One region of the Bradyrhizobium sp. SZCCHNR1002 genome, then DNA from elsewhere that is predicted to be linked to it. Evidence: predicted binding sites of a transcription regulator. Region 1 holds the regulator's gene; each other region holds the start of a gene.
The links. The regulator PhoB, encoded in region 1, activates phosphate uptake and scavenging genes when phosphate is short. The targets are predictions, from matches to a motif close to TGTCATNNANCTGTCAT.
Positions count from the first base shown of each region.

Region 2: QX108_RS25210 (esterase-like activity of phytase family protein) is a predicted target of PhoB. The motif match lies at 2,126-2,142, and genes of this name have one in related genera.
Region 3: QX108_RS01085 (inorganic phosphate transporter) is a predicted target of PhoB. The motif match lies at 3,131-3,147, and genes of this name have one in related genera.

Region 1 is NZ_JAUHIS010000002.1:487,419-493,245, forward strand. It holds gene QX108_RS14665 (HoxN/HupN/NixA family nickel/cobalt transporter) at 1-926, opposite strand, end outside; gene QX108_RS14670 (trypsin-like serine protease) at 1,104-2,420, opposite strand; gene phoB (phosphate regulon transcriptional regulator PhoB) at 2,561-3,268, opposite strand; gene phoU (phosphate signaling complex protein PhoU) at 3,285-4,001, opposite strand; gene pstB (phosphate ABC transporter ATP-binding protein PstB) at 4,030-4,851, opposite strand; gene pstA (phosphate ABC transporter permease PstA) at 4,848-5,738, opposite strand; gene pstC (phosphate ABC transporter permease subunit PstC) at 5,742-5,827, opposite strand, start outside.
Region 2 is NZ_JAUHIS010000006.1:46,929-52,755, reverse strand. It holds gene QX108_RS25215 (methyl-accepting chemotaxis protein) at 1-659, shown strand, start outside; gene QX108_RS25210 (esterase-like activity of phytase family protein) at 712-2,067, opposite strand; gene QX108_RS25205 (DMT family transporter) at 2,188-3,135, opposite strand; gene QX108_RS25200 (DMT family transporter) at 3,251-4,180, opposite strand; gene mgtA (magnesium-translocating P-type ATPase) at 4,325-5,827, opposite strand, start outside.
Region 3 is NZ_JAUHIS010000001.1:236,526-242,352, forward strand. It holds gene QX108_RS01070 (DUF3141 domain-containing protein) at 1-345, opposite strand, end outside; gene QX108_RS01075 (acetate/propionate family kinase) at 361-1,587, opposite strand; gene QX108_RS01080 (bifunctional enoyl-CoA hydratase/phosphate acetyltransferase) at 1,591-3,012, opposite strand; gene QX108_RS01085 (inorganic phosphate transporter) at 3,254-4,882, shown strand; gene QX108_RS01090 (transporter) at 4,885-5,827, shown strand, end outside.

The sequences.
Region 1 (5,827 bases):
TCGCCGAGACTGTCGCCGACCTCGATCGCCCCCAGCCCGAGCCGCGGCGCCAGCAGCGTGACGGTCTCCACGCCGCCGATCACCAGCGCGATTGCAACGGACGCGCCCGTGATCACCAGATTATAGCGCCGCTTGCGGGCCGGATCGGTCAGCGCCCAGCGATAGGCGTCCGTCATCAGCATGCTGTCGGCGGTATCGACGGTGGCCATCGCCGCCGCGAACAACACCGGGAACACCAGCACATGAGCGAGGCTCGCGCCGCGCGCCGCCTCGGTCGCCGACAGGCTCAACAGGCCGATTTCGCTGGCAGTGTCGAAGCCAAGCCCGAACAGGAAGCCGAGCGGGTACATGTGCCAGGCGCGGGAGACGATGCGAAGCACGGGTCGCAACAGGCGAATCAGGATGCCACCTCCGGCGCCGCCGGCGTTCGGCTGGGCCGCGCGGCGCCAGAGCTTCACGAACAGCACCAGATTGACGACCGCGATCAGCAGCAGAAAGCCTGCCGAGACCGACGTTCCGATCGTTCCGCCGATTGCCCGGATCGTACTCTGCTCGCTCAACAGGTCAGCGCCGGCAACGAGGCTCACCACGATGGTCGCGATCACCACGACGCTCGAATGGCCGAGGGCGAAGTAGAGTCCTGCAGCGCGCGGCTTGTCGCCATCCTGAACAAGCTTGCGCACGACGTTGTCGATGGCGGCAATGTGGTCCGCGTCGACCGCGTGCCTGAGGCCGAGCAGCCAGGCCAGCAGCGCCGTGCCGACGATCGCGGGCCGGTCGGCGTAGAGCGCGAAGGCCCACGCCCAGGCAAGCGCGTTGGCCAGAACGAGGCCGGCGAGCAGCGCGACGGTCGAGCCACCCGCCCCCGTGAACCAGGCTGGGATCCGGCGGGCGGGGTGAGGATGATCAATCGGAAAAATTGTCATACTCACTAGGAGAGCAAGACCCGCGCCATTCGGCAAGAGCAGTGTCCACCAGCGAGAATCATCTCGAATCCAGCCGTGCGGGACAGTGCTTCCCAGACCAGCCCCCCTCCCTTGGCAACCCGCTATCCGGTCACGCACAAACCTTGACCAGTGGCTGCCGCCTCCGCCGTTCTCCCCTCACCGCGCCGAGGCGCTCTGCGCGGCGATCTCGCGCCGCACGGTCGCCTCGAAGTGGCTTGCCGGCGCGGCGAACATTAGCCGGGTCTCCTCGTGGAACGCCGAGAAGATGCCGACCACGGCCGGCTCGCCGCCGATCTCGGCCATGATCGGCGAGCCCGAATAGCCAAAATTGGCCAGGCAATGCACGGTCAGCAGCTTGGCGTCCTTGGTCATCCCCGCGCTGCAATTGCGCTGGCCGGTCGGCGAATAGCGCCGCTCCTGGCCATAGCCGATCTCGGAGATGGTGCCGGCCCTGGTTGCGGCGACCAGCTCCTCACGGCTCAGCGCCCTCACCGCCACCGGCTTCGACGGCAGCGCGTCCTTCAGGATGATCAGCGCCCAATCGGCCGGGGAGCGGTCGAGCGACCATCGGTCGTGCTGGGTCGGAACGAACTCGGGCGCGACGATCAGCCGTTCGGCGATCGATGAGGCGGCCGGCGTGCCCCTGTTCATGCCGGCCAGGAAGCGGACGTTGCCGGGATTGACCTGCGCGAGCCCGTTGAACACGCAATGCGCGGCGGTGAGCACGACGCGCGGCGCGATCAGAGTGCCGGTACACCAGCCGCCGGTCGAATACTGCGCCACGGTGACGACGCCGATCGACGAGGCAGGCCAGGAGGTCGGGTCCACGACCTCGCCGATGTGCCGGTCGAGTCCGAGCAACTGCTCGGGACGCGGGTTGGCCACCCCGGCATCCGTCGATTCGAATCTGGGCTTCCAGCTCGCGATCATCGCCTGCGCCTGGACACGCTGCGCCTCGGTCAGCTTGACCCGCTGCACGTCGCGGCCGGCCGAGCGCACGCCGTTGCGGCCGGCCATCACCAGCCAGGCATAGCCCTGCACGAGGTCCTGGCTCACGCCGCGGCCGTCGAGCATCATCAGACCGAGCATGTATTGCGACTGGGCGAAGCCTTGGGCTGCAGCGCGGCTGAACCAGCGGCCGGCTTCGCCGTAGTTGCTCGCGACACCCTCGCCGTTGACGTAGGCGATGCCGAGATAGTGCTGGGCGACGGCGAGGCCCTGGTCCGCCGCCTTGCGATACCATGCCAGCGCCTCGGCCGCATTGCGCGGCTGGCCCCAGCCGAAGGCGTGCATGAAGCCGACGTCGAACTGCGCCCGCGCATCGCCCTTGGCGGCGAGCGGCAGCAGGCGGCGCAGCGCAACGTCATGCTGGCCGTTTCCGGCGGCGGCGACGGCGTCTTCGAGCTCGGCGGCCGGTGCACCGGCCAGGCTGCCGAGCAGCACGGCAAGACTTGTGATGATCGTCTTGAGCAAGGGCGTCCGCTGGAACCAAAACACGGGCCGCTCAGCACACTCGATCAAGACGGCGGCGGCGTGGCGGAAAGCGGACCGCGGTGTCCTTAATCCGGCCTGCTCGCCTCTCACACCTGCACGTCCCTCACATCTGCCGCTCCTTATGCCTGCTCGCTCTTGGCGAACCGATCGTCCAGCGCATAGCCCGCGCCGCGCACGGTGCGGATCGGATCCTGCTCGCGACCCGGATTGAGCAGCTTGCGCAGACGGCCGATGTGCACGTCGACGGTGCGCTCGTCGATATAGATGTCGCGGCCCCAGACGCTGTCGAGCAACTGCTCGCGGCTGAACACGCGGCCGGGATGCTCGAGGAAGAATTCGAGCAGACGGTATTCGGTCGGGCCGAGGTCGATCGGCCGGCCCGAGCGCGCGACGCGGCGCTTCTCGCGGTCGAGCTCGATGTCGCCATAGGACAGCACGGTCGCGAGCCGCTCCGGGCTCGCCCGCCGCAGCAGGCCCTTCACGCGCGCCAGCAGCTCCGGCACCGAGAACGGCTTGACGATGTAGTCGTCGGCGCCGGTCGCAAGCCCCCGCACACGCTCGCTCTCCTCGCCGCGGGCGGTGAGCATGATGATCGGCAGCTGCTTGGTCTCGGACCGCGCCCGCAGCCGCCGGCACAGCTCGATGCCGGACAGGCCCGGCAGCATCCAGTCGAGCACGACCAGATCGGGCACGCGCTCCTTGAGCCGCGTGTCGGCCTCGTCGCCGCGCGCCACGGTCTCGACCTCGTAGCCTTCGGCCTCGAGGTTGTAGCGCAGCAGCGTCGTCAGCGCCTCCTCGTCCTCAACCACCAGAATTCGCGCGCCCATGTCGAAATCGTCTTTCTCAGTTGCCGGGGATCGTGGTCGCGAAGCTGGTCATGTCGCCCTTCGGGCGCTTGTCCATGATCTGCTGGCCCTCGATCATATAGAAAACCGTCTCAGCGATGTTGGTGGCGTGGTCGCCGATCCGCTCGATGTTCTTGGCGCAGAACATCAGGTGGATGCAGAACGAGATGTTGCGCGGGTCCTCCATCATATAAGTGAGGAGCTCGCGGAACAGCGAGGTGCAGATCGCATCGACCTCCTCGTCGCCCTTCCAGACCGTCATCGCCGCCGGCAAATCATGCGCGGCATAGGCATCCAGCACCGTCTTGACCTGCGACTGCACCAAGTCGGTCATGTGCTCCAGGCCGCGGATCAGCTTGAGCGGATGGAAGTCGCTCTCCAGCGCGGCGACGCGCTTGCCGATGTTCTTGGCGAGGTCACCGATCCGCTCCAGATCGGTGGCGACGCGCATGGCGCCGACGATCTCGCGCAGATCGACGGCCATCGGCTGGCGGCGGGCGATCGTCAGCACCGCGCGCTCCTCGATGATGCGCTGCAGCTTGTCGACCTCGGCGTCGGCGGCGACCACCTTCTGGCCGAGCGCCACGTCGCGCCGCACCAGCGCGTCGACGGAATCGACGATCAGCCGCTCGGCGAGGCCGCCCATCTCCGACACCAGCCGGGTGAGATCCTGCAGATCGCTGTCGAACGCCTTGGCGGTATGTTCACTGGCCATGTTGATCTCCTGAAGAATGCTGTCGGCGTCAGCCGAACCGGCCGGTGATGTAGTCCTGGGTCCGCCGATCGCTCGGCGAGGTGAAGATCTTGCTGGTCTCGTCGAACTCGATCAGCTCGCCGAGATACATGAAGGCGGTCTTGTCGGAGACGCGCGCCGCCTGCTGCATGTTATGGGTCACGATCGCGATCGTATAGTTCTCCGCGAGCTCCTGGATCAGCTCCTCGACCTTGGCGGTCGAGATCGGGTCGAGCGCCGAGCACGGCTCGTCGAACAGGATCACCTCGGGCCGGACGGCGACTGTGCGGGCGATGCACAAGCGCTGCTGCTGGCCGCCGGACAGCGACAGGCCGGAGGCGTTGAGCTTGTCCTTGACCTCGTTCCACAGCGCGCCGCCGCGCAGCGCCTTCTCGACGCGGTCGTCCATCTCGGACTTCGAGATCTTCTCATAGAGCCGGATGCCGAAGGCGATGTTCTCGTAGATCGTCATCGGGAACGGCGTCGGCTTCTGGAACACCATGCCGACCCGCGCGCGCAGCAGATTGAGGTCGAGCTTGGGATCGAGAATGTTGGTGTTGTCGAGCATCAGCTGGCCAGTGGCGCGCTGGCCCGGATAGAGGTCGTACATCCGGTTGAAGATGCGCAGCAGGGTGGACTTGCCGCAGCCGGACGGACCGATGAACGCCGTGACGCGGTTGGTGCCCAGCGTCAGGTTGATGTTCTTCAGCGCGTGATGATCGCCGTAATAGAAATTCAGGTTGCGCGCGGTTACCTTGGCCGGCGCCTCGGGGAGCGACTGGCCGTGGAGCGCGTGATTGGGCTGACTGACGGAGACGGACAGTTCGGTCATTTCGTTTTCCTCTCGGCGCCGAGAATGCGTGCACCGACGTTCAAAGCGAGCACGGCCAGAGTGATGAGAAGGGCTCCGCTCCAGGCCAGCTGCTTCCAATAGGCATACGGGCTCTGGACGAAATTGTTGATGGTGACGGGCAGGTTCGCCATCGTCTTGGAGAGGTTGAGGCTCCAGAACTGGTTCGACAGCGCGGTAAACAACAGCGGCGCGGTCTCGCCGGCGACGCGGGCGGTCGCCAGCAACACGCCGGTGATGAGGCCCGAGCGCGCCGCGCGGTAGGCGATGCGGCGGATCACCAGCGAGCGCGGCAGGCCGAGCGCGGAGGCCGCCTCGCGCAGCGGGTTGGGTACCAGCAGCAGCATGTCCTCGGTGGTGCGGAGCACGACCGGGATCACGATGACGGCCAGCGCCAGCGCGCCGGCGATCGCCGAGAAGCCGCCCATCGGCACCACGACGGCGCCATAGATGAACAGGCCGATGATGATCGACGGCGCCGACAGCAGGATGTCGTTGATGAAGCGGATCACCGAGGTCAGGCGGTCGTTGCGGCCGTATTCGGCGAGGTAGGTGCCGGCGAACAGGCCGAGCGGCGCGCCGATGCCGACGCCGATCACGGTCATCATGATCGAGCCGACGATGGCGTTGCGCAGGCCGCCTTCGCTGGCGCCCGGCGGCGGCGTGTCGGCGGTGAAGACCTGCAGGCTGAGGCCGGCGAGGCCGTTATAGAACAGCGTGAACAGGATCAGCGCCAGCCAGGTGACGCCGAACGCCGCGGCGGCGATGCACAGGCCGCGGACCATGAGGTCGCGGCGGCGGCGGCGGGCGTAGATCGGATTCACCGGATTGACCGGCGTGTCGAAGGTGGACGCGTCGACGCTCGACATGGCTTACTTTCCTGCCTTGGCTTCGAGTCGCGCCAGCATCAGCCGGGCGCTCGCCAGCACGAAGAAGGTGAGGACGAACAGGAGCAGGC
Region 2 (5,827 bases), on a different contig from region 1:
CCGTGGCGTCCGCGGCCGAGGAGCTGTCGAGCTCGGTCAACGAGATCTCCCGTCAGGTCGCACGCTCCAGCGAGATCGCCAGCAAGGCGGTCGGCGATGCCGAGCGCACCAATGCCACCGTGCAGGTGCTGTCGACCGGCGCCGAGAAGATCGGCGAGGTCGTCAAGCTGATCCACTCGATCGCGGCGCAGACCAATCTGCTGGCGCTGAACGCGACCATCGAAGCTGCCCGCGCCGGCGAATCCGGCAGGGGGTTTGCCGTCGTCGCCTCCGAGGTCAAGGCGCTGGCCAACCAGACGGCGAAGGCGACCGAGGAGATCTCGGCGCAGGTCGCCGCGATGCAGACCTCGACGCAGGATGCGGTCGCCGCCATCGGCGGCATCACCCAGACCATCGCCCAGATGAGCGAGATCACCAACTCGATCTCGACCTCGATCTCCCAGCAGGGCGACGCGACCCGCGAGATCGCGCGCAACATCCAGTCGGTCGCCGCCGGCTCGAACGAGATCAGCGCGCATATCGGGGGCGTCACCAAGGCCGCGGAAGCGACCGGTATGGCCGCCTCCGAGGTGCTGGCGAGCGCGCGCGAGCTCGACAGCCAGTCCGGGCTGCTGCAGCAGGCCGTCGACGGCTTCATGGCAAAGGTACGGACGGCCTGATCGGAGCTGGCGCCGGCGTCGCAACGCCGGCGCGGTGAGGCCCGAAAGCCGGCTACTTGGCCTTGAGGAAGTCGCCGACTTCGAGCAGCACGAACTCGTTGTCGTCGGCCTTGTTGGGATTGCGGCTGGACGAGAACGGCAGGTTGTTGTCGTTGCCGACGATGATGTGGGTCTCGTCGACCTTGTCGACATTCTCGATCGTGAAGAACGGGAAGGTGAGCACGCCGTCGTTGAGCGGCTTGCGTGCCTTGTTGTCCGGGTCCTTGATCTTCATCAGATCGATGTAGGCGATCTTGCGGACCGGCTTGCCGACATTGGCATCGGACAGCTCGATCTTGTAGACGCGCTTGAACTTGGCGAGGTCCGGAAAGCAGTTGTCGCCGCGGGTGCCCTGCGCGCAGGCCTTGTCGCCGGTGCCCTCGCCATTGTCGCGCTCGATGATCAGCCCCTGGGCCGGATCGATCATGTTGAAGTCGCCGATGGCGTTGCCGTTCTGCTCGAACACATATTGCCAGTAGCGGCCGGTGAACTTCTCTGCGGCGACGTCGAACTCGAGGATGCGCGAGGCTTCCTTGCCGTCGACCTTCTCCCAATCCTTCTTCTCGGCATCCCACAGCGGACCTTCGAGCAGGCCGTAGATGAACTTGCCGTCGATGGACGACGCGAAGCCTTCATAGCCCTTCGAGCGGCGCAGATTGACGTTGGTGTAGCTCGCACCGGGTGCCCCAGGCGATTGCACCGCCCAGTGGTCGGGCGAGCGCACAGGCTTGCCGTCGGCGACCGTCTCGAACACCGCGAGCACCTTTCCGCTCTTGTCGGCCTTGATGACGTAGGGACCGAATTCGTCACCGATCCAGATGGCGTTGCCGATGATCTGGAAACCCTCGATGTCGAAATCGGAGCCGCTCAGATAGCGCTTGGCGGTGTTCTCATGGACGATGCGGAACGGCACCTTCTTGTCCGGATCGTGCAGGAAGATCGTCTCCAGTCGCTCGACCTTGCCGCTGGCCCAGTCGATCTTGTAGCGGTTCAGATAGAGCATCGAATCCGGTGAGTTGTAGCGCGAGCCCATGCCGTTGTCGGTGAGGACCCAGAAGCTGCCGTCCGCCATCTTCTTGATGCCGGAGTGGCCCTGCTGCGGCTGGCCCTTGAACGGCAGCGAGACGCCAGTCGGGCGCTCGTAGGACTTGCCCATCACGCTGCCGATGGCGTCGACGCGCTTGCCAGTGGTGTATTTGCCGGACGTCTTGAGATCATCGGGGGCATCGGCTGGGGCGTCGATGAAGGATTCGGCTGGTATCACGGCGTGCCCCGCCAGCGTCACGGGGAATTCACCTTCGCCTTGCGCGCGCGCCGCGCCGACGCCGAGAGCGAGGACCGCAACGGTGGTCAGTAGATATCGGTGCATGGGAAGCCTCCTGCGAGCTTGAACCATGCGCGTTGTGGACAGGACGCCTGACGCTAGGCTGACACTTCGATGACACCCAGATGATGAGGGCTCGCTGTCCTGGGGCCTCTTGCCGCACGCTCACGATTTGGGCGCCGCCTGCGGCCTCCGGAGCGGCACGCGCGACGCGATGATCACGCCGGCGATGACCAGCGCGTAGCCGATCAGGTGGAACGGCTTCAGCTCCTCGCCGAGCAGGAGGATGGCCAGCACCGAGCCGAACAGCGGCACGAGGTGCAAGAAAGGCGCGGCGCGGTTGGGCCCGATCAGGCCGATGCCGCGATTGAAGAACAGATAGGCCAGCGTCGAGGCGAACACCACGACATAGCCGAGCGTCAGGACCGACAGCAGATCGAGCTGCAGCACGAAGCCGGAGGCGTATTCCCAGGCGGCCAGCGGCAGCAGCAACAGCGCGCCCAAGGCGGTGCAGGCTGAGATCAGCGACAGCTGGTGCACGGCCGGCCGCCGCGTCATGACGGCGGAATAGATCCCGAACACCAGCAGCGCCCCGGCGAACATCAGGTCGCCGCGGTTGAACTGAATGGCGGCCAATGCGCCGAGGTCGCCGCGCAGCAGGATCACGAGCACACCGGTCAAGGAGATCGCAATGCCGGCGAACTGCGCCGCCGTCAGTCTCACGCCGAACAGCACCAGCGCCCAGAGCGCCACGAACAGCGGGGCCGAGGACTGGATCAGCAGCCCGTTGAGCGCCTGGGTGTACTGCATGGCCCAATAGGACAGCGCGTTGTTGATGGCGAAACCGGTCAGCGCCAGGACCAGCACCAGCCGCCAGTTTGCCAGCAAGATCCGCCAATCATGCGCGAGATGCGCCCGCGCGAAGGGCCATAGCATCAGGAAGGTGCCGATCCAGCGGATACAGGACAAGGTCAACGGCGGCACGTGGCCGGCGACGTAGCGTGCCAGCACGATGTTGCCGGCCCAGAACAGCGACGCCAGCGTCAGCAGCAGATAGGGCTGGTTGTTGAGCCAGGCGAACGGCGAGGATGGCTTGAGGTCGTCGGCGGGCAAGGGAGGCGGGATGCTCTGACGGGAGAAGCCGGGAGGGTGGGCCAAATCCCGGCTCAACGCAATGCGCCGTCGCGAATTGGTGCCATGCAGGCGCTCTCGTTCAGTGATCCGCGCCTCATGTCGCCTGCTTGCGCGAGGCCACGTAGACGCCGCTCAGCACCAGGGCAAAGCCGATGACGTGGAAGATCTGAGGCTGCTCGCCGAGGAACACGAACGCCATGATCGAGCCGAACACCGGCACGACGTGGAAGAACGGTGCGGCGCGGTTGGCGCCGATCAGGAGCACGCCGCGGTTGAAGCAGAGATAGGCGATGGTCGAGGGGAAGATCGCCACGTAGAGCAGCGACAGCAGGTTCTGGGCATCGAACGCCATCACCGGGCGGGCGTTGAGTTCCCAGATCAACAGCGGGATCAGGCTGGCTGCGCCGCAGCCGAAGGTGAAAGCGACCATCGACAGACCGTGGATCTGAGGCCGCTTGATCGTCAGCACCGAGTAGAAGCCGAACACCGCCATCGCGACCAGGAAGATCAGGTCACCCTTGTTGAAGCTGATGTCGGCGAGCGCGGTAGGGTGGCCGCGCGTCAGGATCAGCAGCACGCCTGCGAGCGACAGCACGATGCCGATCGCCTGCGCCAGCGTCAGGTGCACGCGCAGCAGCAGCATCGACCACATCGCGACGATCAGCGGGCCGCCGGATTGCAGCAGCAGCGTGTTGAGCGCCTGGGTGTATTCGAGCGACCAGTATTGCAGCGTGTTGAACGCGCCGATGCCGGTCACCGACAGCGCGATCATGATGCCCAGCTTGGACCGGATCGCCGGCCAGTCTTGCCGCAACTGCTTCCTGGCCAGCGGCAAGATCAGAAGGAACGCCAGCGACCAGCGCAGGAACGACAGCGTCACCGGTGGGATGTGACCGGCCGCGAGGCGGCCAACGACCGCGTTACCGGCCCAGCACAGCGCGGTGATGCTGAGCAGCACGTAGGGTTGGTTCGCGATCCAGGCGCGCGCAGGCGCGGCGGACGCAGGGGGATCGGCGGCGGTCATACGGCGGTTTTGGACCCGGTTCGTGCGCCGCGGCATTCGGCCCGGTTGTCCCGGCCGCTGTTTCCTCCCCGGCCTTCTCGACAGACACCAATTGCCGTTGCCCATCAAGAGGGCAGATGCATCGCGACCATGCAGCCAGGGCGGTCATGAATGTCCATGCTGACGGTGATGCCTGTGGTGACGTCGTGGACGTCCGGTTCTCACGGCGAAAGACTTGAGCGCTTCCGCGCTGACCAAGTAGGCGGCGACCAGGACCGCGATGCCAGCCAGCATGGCAACGGGCGGGGCAACGAAGCCGAACCATGCGCCCGCCGGCGTGAAGGGAACAATGAGCGCGGCGAACAGCGCGGTCAGCGACGAGGCCGTCAGCATCGGATCGGCCCGGTTGCTCCATGGTCGCCCGTTGGTCCGGATGATGAAGATGACGAGAATCTGCGTCGCCATGGATTCGAGGAACCAGGCCGTGCGGAACTCGTCGGGCGTGGCGTGGAACAGATAGAGCAGCGCGCCGAAGGTCAGGAAGTCGAACAGCGACGATAACGGCCCCATGATCCCGGCGAAGCGCAACAGCCGCTTCATGTCCCAGCGTTGCGGCCGCGCGGTCGCCTGCGGGCTGACGCGATCGAAGGGGATGCCGAGCTCGGAGAGATCATAGAGCAGGTTGTTGAGCAGGATCTGCGTCGGCAGCATCGGCAGGAATGGCAGCACGATCGAGGCGACCGCCATCGACAGCATGTTGCCGAAGTTCGAGCTCGCGCCCATCCGGACGTATTTCAGGATGTTGGCAAAGGTCCGCCGGCCCTCCTCGACGCCGTCGGCGACGACCTCGAGATCGGAGGAGAGCAGGATCATGTCGGCCGCGGATTGTGCCACGCCGGTCGCACCGTCGACCGACAGGCCGATGTCGGCCACCTTCAGCGCCGGCGCGTCGTTGATGCCGTCGCCGAGGAAGCCGACGACCTCGCCCGAGGCCTGCAGCGCCTTGACGATACGCGATTTCTGATCGGGGGCGAGCCGTCCGAAGGCGTCGGCCGAGCGAACCTGCACCGCGAGCGCCTCATCGCTGAGCTCGGCGATGTCGCTTCCGGACAACACGCGGTCGGCCTTCAGGCCGACCAGTCCCGCCAATCGTTTGACGACCACGGGATCGTCGCCGGAGAGTATCTTCAATGCGATGCCGGCGCGGGCGAGCTGTGCGATCGCGGCTGCCGCCGTCGGCTTGGGCGGATCGGCGAAGGCGCACAGGCCCTCGAAGATCAGTTCCTGCTCGTCCTCGGTCTCGATTTCGCGGGTCGCACCGCTCCAGGGTTTCGAGGCGATCGCGACGGTGCGCAGTCCCTCGTGGGCCAGTGCATGAACGCGCTCGCGCATCGCGTGACGACCATTGTCGTCGAGCGCGGCGATGGTGCTGCCCTGCCTTTGCTGCGTGCAGAGCTCGATGACGGCCTCCGGCGCGCCCTTCACGATCAGGATCTGCTCGGTGCCGCGGATTGCCAGCACGGAGCCGAGCCGGCGCGAGAAGTCGAAGGTCTGCTGGCCGCCCAAGGCCCATCCTGCCGCGGCCTGATCGGCACCTGCGAGCAGCGCGGTATCGAGCGATCCGCGATCGCCGCCGAGCGCGGCGGCAATCGCGCCGAGCTCCGCGGC
Region 3 (5,827 bases), on a different contig from region 1:
CTCGTGGTCGTAGATCAGGACCGGCGGCGTGCCGGCGGCCTCGTGCTGGGCATCGTTGTCGGCGCGCTCGCGCAGCACGTCTAGCGTCAGGGCCATCCGCTGGCCGGCGTCGATCCAATAGTCCCTGACATGGTCGAGCAGCTTGCCCTGTGCCGCGCCGCTGAACGATTGCGCGAGACCCGCGCCCTCGCTGATCAAATCCTGCACCCGCTTGCCATGCTCGCGGGCGAACTTCTCCAGGTGCCGGCTGAAGCTCTGCGAGACGCGCCGCGTCTGCGTCGTCGTGATGCCGGCCGCGCCGAAGGAGCGGGCAAGCGCGGTGGCGGGGCTGTAGGGCGACGACATCGATGTTTCCTCTGGTCAGGCGGTCAGGCGCGTGAGCGTCATCGAGTCCGCGGGGGCTTGCATCAGGCCCAGGATCTCGGCGGTGTGCTCGGCGATCATGCGGTCTTCATCGGTCGGAATGACGAGCACGGCCACTCGGGAGCCGGGCTGGCTCACGGTTTGCGCGTTGCCCGCATTGGCCTCGCGGTCCAGCGCGATGCCAAGCCAGGCCATGTCGCCGAGGATCTGCTCGCGCACGTGCCAGGCATGCTCGCCGATGCCGCCGGCGAACACGATGGCGTCGACGCCGCCGATGGTGGCGGCGAGCCCGGCGATCTCGCGACGGACCCGCGCAACGAAGTAGTCGATCGCCTCGCGCGCCTCTGGCGCGTCGGACGCCTCCAGCTCGCGCATGTCGTTGGAGAGACCCGACAGGCCCCGCAGCCCGGAATTGTGATAGAGCATGTGGGTGATCTCGTCGGCGCTCATGCCCTTCTCGGTGAGCAGATAGAGCACGACGCCGGGATCGAGCTGGCCGCAGCGTGTGCCCATCGGCAGGCCGTCGAGCGCGGTGAATCCCATGGTCGAGGCGATCGAGCGGCCATCGCGCAGCGCGCAGACCGAGGCGCCGTTGCCGAGATGGGCGATGATGACGCGTCCCGACGCGAGGTCAGGCGCAACGCTGCGCAGCCGCCGCGAGACATATTCGTAGGACAGGCCGTGAAAGCCGTAGCGGCGCACACCCTCGTCGTAGAGCCATCGCGGCAGTCCGAAGGTATCGGCGATGAACGGGTGCTGGCGGTGGAAGGCCGTGTCGAAGCAGGCGACCTGCGCCGCGTCGGGAAAAGCCTGCAGCGCCGCTGCGACGCCAGCGAGATTGTGCGGCTGGTGCAGCGGCGCCAGCGGCACGAATTGCCGCAGGCGTTGCAGCGTGTCGGCGTCGATCACGACCGGCTCGGCATGGTCGGGCCCGCCATGCACGACGCGGTGGCCGATCGCGACGACGTGACAACCCTGTTCGTGTTGCCGCAGCCAGTCGATCGCCAGAAGGAGTGCAGCGCCGTGATCGACCGTGCCCCTGGGCGCATCGATCGGCTGCATCTCGGCGGGCCCGCCGGCCGGGCCGGCCTCGAACGTCGTGTCGTCACCGATATCGTCGATATGGCCTCTGGCGACCGCGCGCAGCGCGCCGGCGCCGATCTCATAGGCTGCGAACTTGATCGAGGACGAGCCGGCGTTGACGGTGAGAATGACATCGGTCATCGGCTACTCCGCCGCCATCGCCTGCGCAGCGCCGGTGAAGGCGCGGCCCTCGCGGCGCCAGTGATGGTAGAGCTGCGCCAGCGCGCAGGAGGCGAGCCGGGCGCGGTCATTGTCGGCGCGGCTGGTCAGCATGACCGGCACGCGTGCGCCGACCACCAGACCCGCGGCTTCGGCGCGCGCGATGAAGGTGAGCTCCTTGGCCAGCATGTTGCCGGCCTCGAGGTTCGGCACGATCAGCACATTGGCGTGCCCGGCGACCAGCGAGGCGATGCCCTTGGTCTTCGCGGCTTCCATGTCGATCGCATTGTCCATGGCCAGCGGGCCATCGACGATGCCGCCCTTGATCTGGCCGCGTTCGGCCATCTTCGACAGCACCGCGGCGTCCAGGGTCGAGGGGATGTTCGGATTGATGGTCTCTACTGCTGAAAGCACGCCGACCCGGGGACGGTCGAGCCCGCAGGCGCGTGCGACATCGATCGCATTCTGGATGATGTCGACCTTGGCCAGCAGATCCGGCGCGATGTTGATCGCGGCGTCGGAGATGAACAGGATCTCGTCGAGGGTGGGTACGTCGAGCGCGAACACATGACTGATCCGGCTCGTGGTCCGCAGTCCGCCATCCTTCTTCACGACCGCTGCGAGCAACTCGTCCGAATGGATCGCGCCCTTCATCACTGCGCCGGCTTCGCTCGCCAGCACCATCGCGACGGCGCGGGCGGCGGCGGCACGATGATCGGTCTCGGGCACCAGCACCCAGCCGCTGATGTCGGCCTCGATCGCGCGCGCCGCCGCGGAGATGCGATCGGGATCGCCGATCAGCACCGGATGGATCAGGCCGCGTTCGGACGAGAGCAGGGCGCCAGCCAGCGAGTTGTGATCTTCCGGGCAGACGATGACGGTCTTGAGCGGCGGCAATTGCGCGGCGAGGTCGATCAGCTTGGCGAAATGATCGGCATGGTCGACGATCAGCGCCGGCAGCTCGCGCACGGGCCTCTCGATCGCGATCATCGGTGCGTCGACCTCGGCAAGCCCCGCGCAGACGAGGTCGCCGGCCTGGTCGGTGATGTCGGCGCGAAACACCGCGATGGGCTGCTCGCGCTTCTCACAGCAGGTCACAGTGATGCGCAGGCGGTCGCCGACATGCACGCGCTTCCTGAATTCGAGTGATTGCGAGCGATACAAAGTACCAGTGCCGGGCATGACGTTGCCGAGCACCGCCGAGATCAGCGATCCGACCCACATCGAGGGTGCCACGACATCTTTCGTGCCATGATTGGTGCTCCCGTCCGGCAGCACCAGCGGGTTGGTATTGCCCGAAACATGGGCAAACAGGACCAGGTCCTGAATCGCGCATTTGCGCTCGATGGACGCGGTGTCGCCGACCTTGAGCTCCGCCCAGGTCTTGTTGCGTATGGTCGGTGTCATTTCGCGCTCCGTTGCCGAAAGTCGCATCACTCGACGGCGTCTGTCGGCACGTCTGCTGCGTCTTTTGATGGACGGAGCGGCGGCGTGATACGGCTAGCTCTGGCTATACGATCCAAGCGTGACGGCTGATTGACTGCGTCGTCCGTCAAGCGTTCCGATCGCGGTGCGACCGTGTGTCATCTGCGCTTTAAATCCGCGCTCCACAATCGGGCTTCCCAAGTATGGGGTAACGGGGAGCCACATGGCCGAAATCACAGTCAACCAAGCCGTCGGCGACGAGCGGCCAATTCAGCCGGCCGGACTGCCAAATCTCGACAAGGGCTTCAACCCGCTGACGATGATCCTCTTCCTCGGCATTCTTGCCGCCGGACTGATGTTCGTCGCCTACAGCATCTATGTCGACGTCGACGCTACCGGCATGAAGGTGACCACCTACCTGCCTTACATGCTGCTGTTCGTGGCCCTCCTGATCGCGCTCGGATTCGAGTTCGTCAACGGCTTCCACGACACCGCCAATGCGGTCGCGACCGTGATCTACACCCATTCGCTGCCGGCCGAATTCGCCGTGATGTGGTCCGGTTTCTTCAATTTCCTCGGCGTGCTGCTCTCGAGCGGCGCGGTCGCCTTCGGCATCGTCTCGCTGCTGCCGGTCGAGCTGATCCTGCAGGTCGGCTCCAGCGCCGGCTTCGCCATGGTATTTGCGCTCTTGATCGCCGCCATCGTCTGGAATCTCGGCACCTGGTATTTCGGCCTGCCGGCGTCGTCGTCGCACACGCTGATCGGCTCGATCATCGGCGTCGGCGTTGCCAACGCGCTGCTGCGCGGCCGCGACGGCACCTCCGGCGTGGACTGGAGCAAGGCGACCGAGATCGGCTACGCGCTGCTGCTGTCGCCGCTCGTCGGCTTCCTCTGTGCCGCCGCGCTGCTCTACATTCTCAAATTCCTGGTCCGCAACCCGGCTCTCTACGCCGCGCCGGAAGGCGTCAAGGCTCCGCCGTGGTGGATTCGTGGCCTCTTGATCCTGACCTGCACCGGTGTGTCCTTCGCACATGGGTCGAACGACGGCCAGAAGGGCATGGGCCTGATCATGCTGATCCTGATCGGTACGGTGCCGACCGCCTACGCGCTGAACCGCACGCTGCCGGAGTCGCAGATCGCCAAATTCCAGGAGACGTCGCAGGCGGCCTCCAAGGTGATCGCCGCCAAGGCCGCCGGCTACAACGTGATCGGTGATCCGCGCCCTGCCGTCACGCTCTACGTCTCTCAGCGCAAGATCAACGAGGGCACCTATCCCTCGCTCGCCGTGCTGGTGAAGGATGTCGGCGACCAGGTGCGGACCTACGGCTCGCTGAACAAGGTGCCGGCGGAAGCGGTCGGCAACACCCGCAACGACATGTACCTGGCCTCTGAGGCGATCCGCTTCCTGATGAAGGACAAGGAGAATGACCTCAACAAGGACGAGATCGCGACCCTGAACGCCTACAAGGCCTCGCTCGACGGCGCGACCAAGTTCATCCCGACCTGGGTGAAGATCGCGGTGGCGATCGCGCTGGGCCTGGGCACCATGATCGGCTGGAAGCGCATCGTGGTCACGGTCGGCGAGAAGATCGGCAAGTCGCATCTGACTTACGCACAAGGTGCCTCGGCCGAGCTCGTCGCCGCCGCGACGATCGGCGCGGCGGACGTGTTCGGCCTGCCGGTGTCGACCACCCACGTGCTGTCATCGGGCGTCGCCGGTACCATGGCGGCCAACGGCTCCGGCCTGCAGATGGCGACCGTCCGCAACCTGCTGATGGCCTGGGTGCTGACCTTGCCGGCGGCGATCCTGCTGTCGGGCTCGCTCTACGTGATCTTCAGCCGGATCTTCTGAAGATGCGCGCGGACAGGGCGACGCTTGCAGCCGTGACGGCGCCGCCCCTCGAGGGGCTGGTGTGGGCCTTCCGCTTCACCGCGGACGGCACGCCCCAGCCGCTCGCCAACGACCAGCCGTTTCATCTCGATCACGACGGCTGGTATTGGCTGCACTTCAATCTGGCCGATGCGCGCGCCGTGCATTGGCTCAGCAATTCCGAGCTGCCGCCGGCCGCGCGCGCCTTGCTGCTGTCGAAGGACAGCTTTCAGCAGTTGCATGGCACCGAGGACTGCGTGCATGGCGTGATCGCCGATCTCGCGCGCGACATCGGCGGTTCGACGGAGGAGGCGGGGCGGCTGCGCTTCGTCATGACCGAGCGTCTCTTGGTCAGCGGACGTCATCACGCCCTGCATGCGGTGGACGTAACGCGGCGGTCGCTCGAAGCCGGTCAGCGTGTGCCGAGCGCAGCCGTACTGTTCGAGCGGATCGTGGAAAATGTCGCCGAGGCGATGGAACACATCGTCGACGGATTCGAGCAGCAGCTCGACGAGATCGAGGAGAAGCTGCTGTCGAACGAGGGCGACAACCAGCTTCCCGCGCTCGGCCGCCTGCGCCGGACCTGCGTTAGAGTGCACCGGCATCTGTCCGAGCTGCGCATCGTGCTGCATCGCTTCGACCGCAATGCGCCGTCCGACACGAAGCCCGCGCTGCAGCTGCGCGCCCGCAATCTCGCCGAGCGGCTCGACGCGCTCGATCATATGGTCGTCGAGCTGCGCGACCGCAGCCGGCTGCTGCAGGAGGAGCTTCATCTGCAGATGGAGGAGCAGACCAACAACAGCCTCCGGATCTTGTCGGTGCTGACGGCGCTGCTGTTGCCACCGACGCTGGTGACCGGCATCTTCGGCATGAACACCAAGGGATTGCCGTTCACGGACTCCGAGACTGGCTTCATCTCGGCCGTTC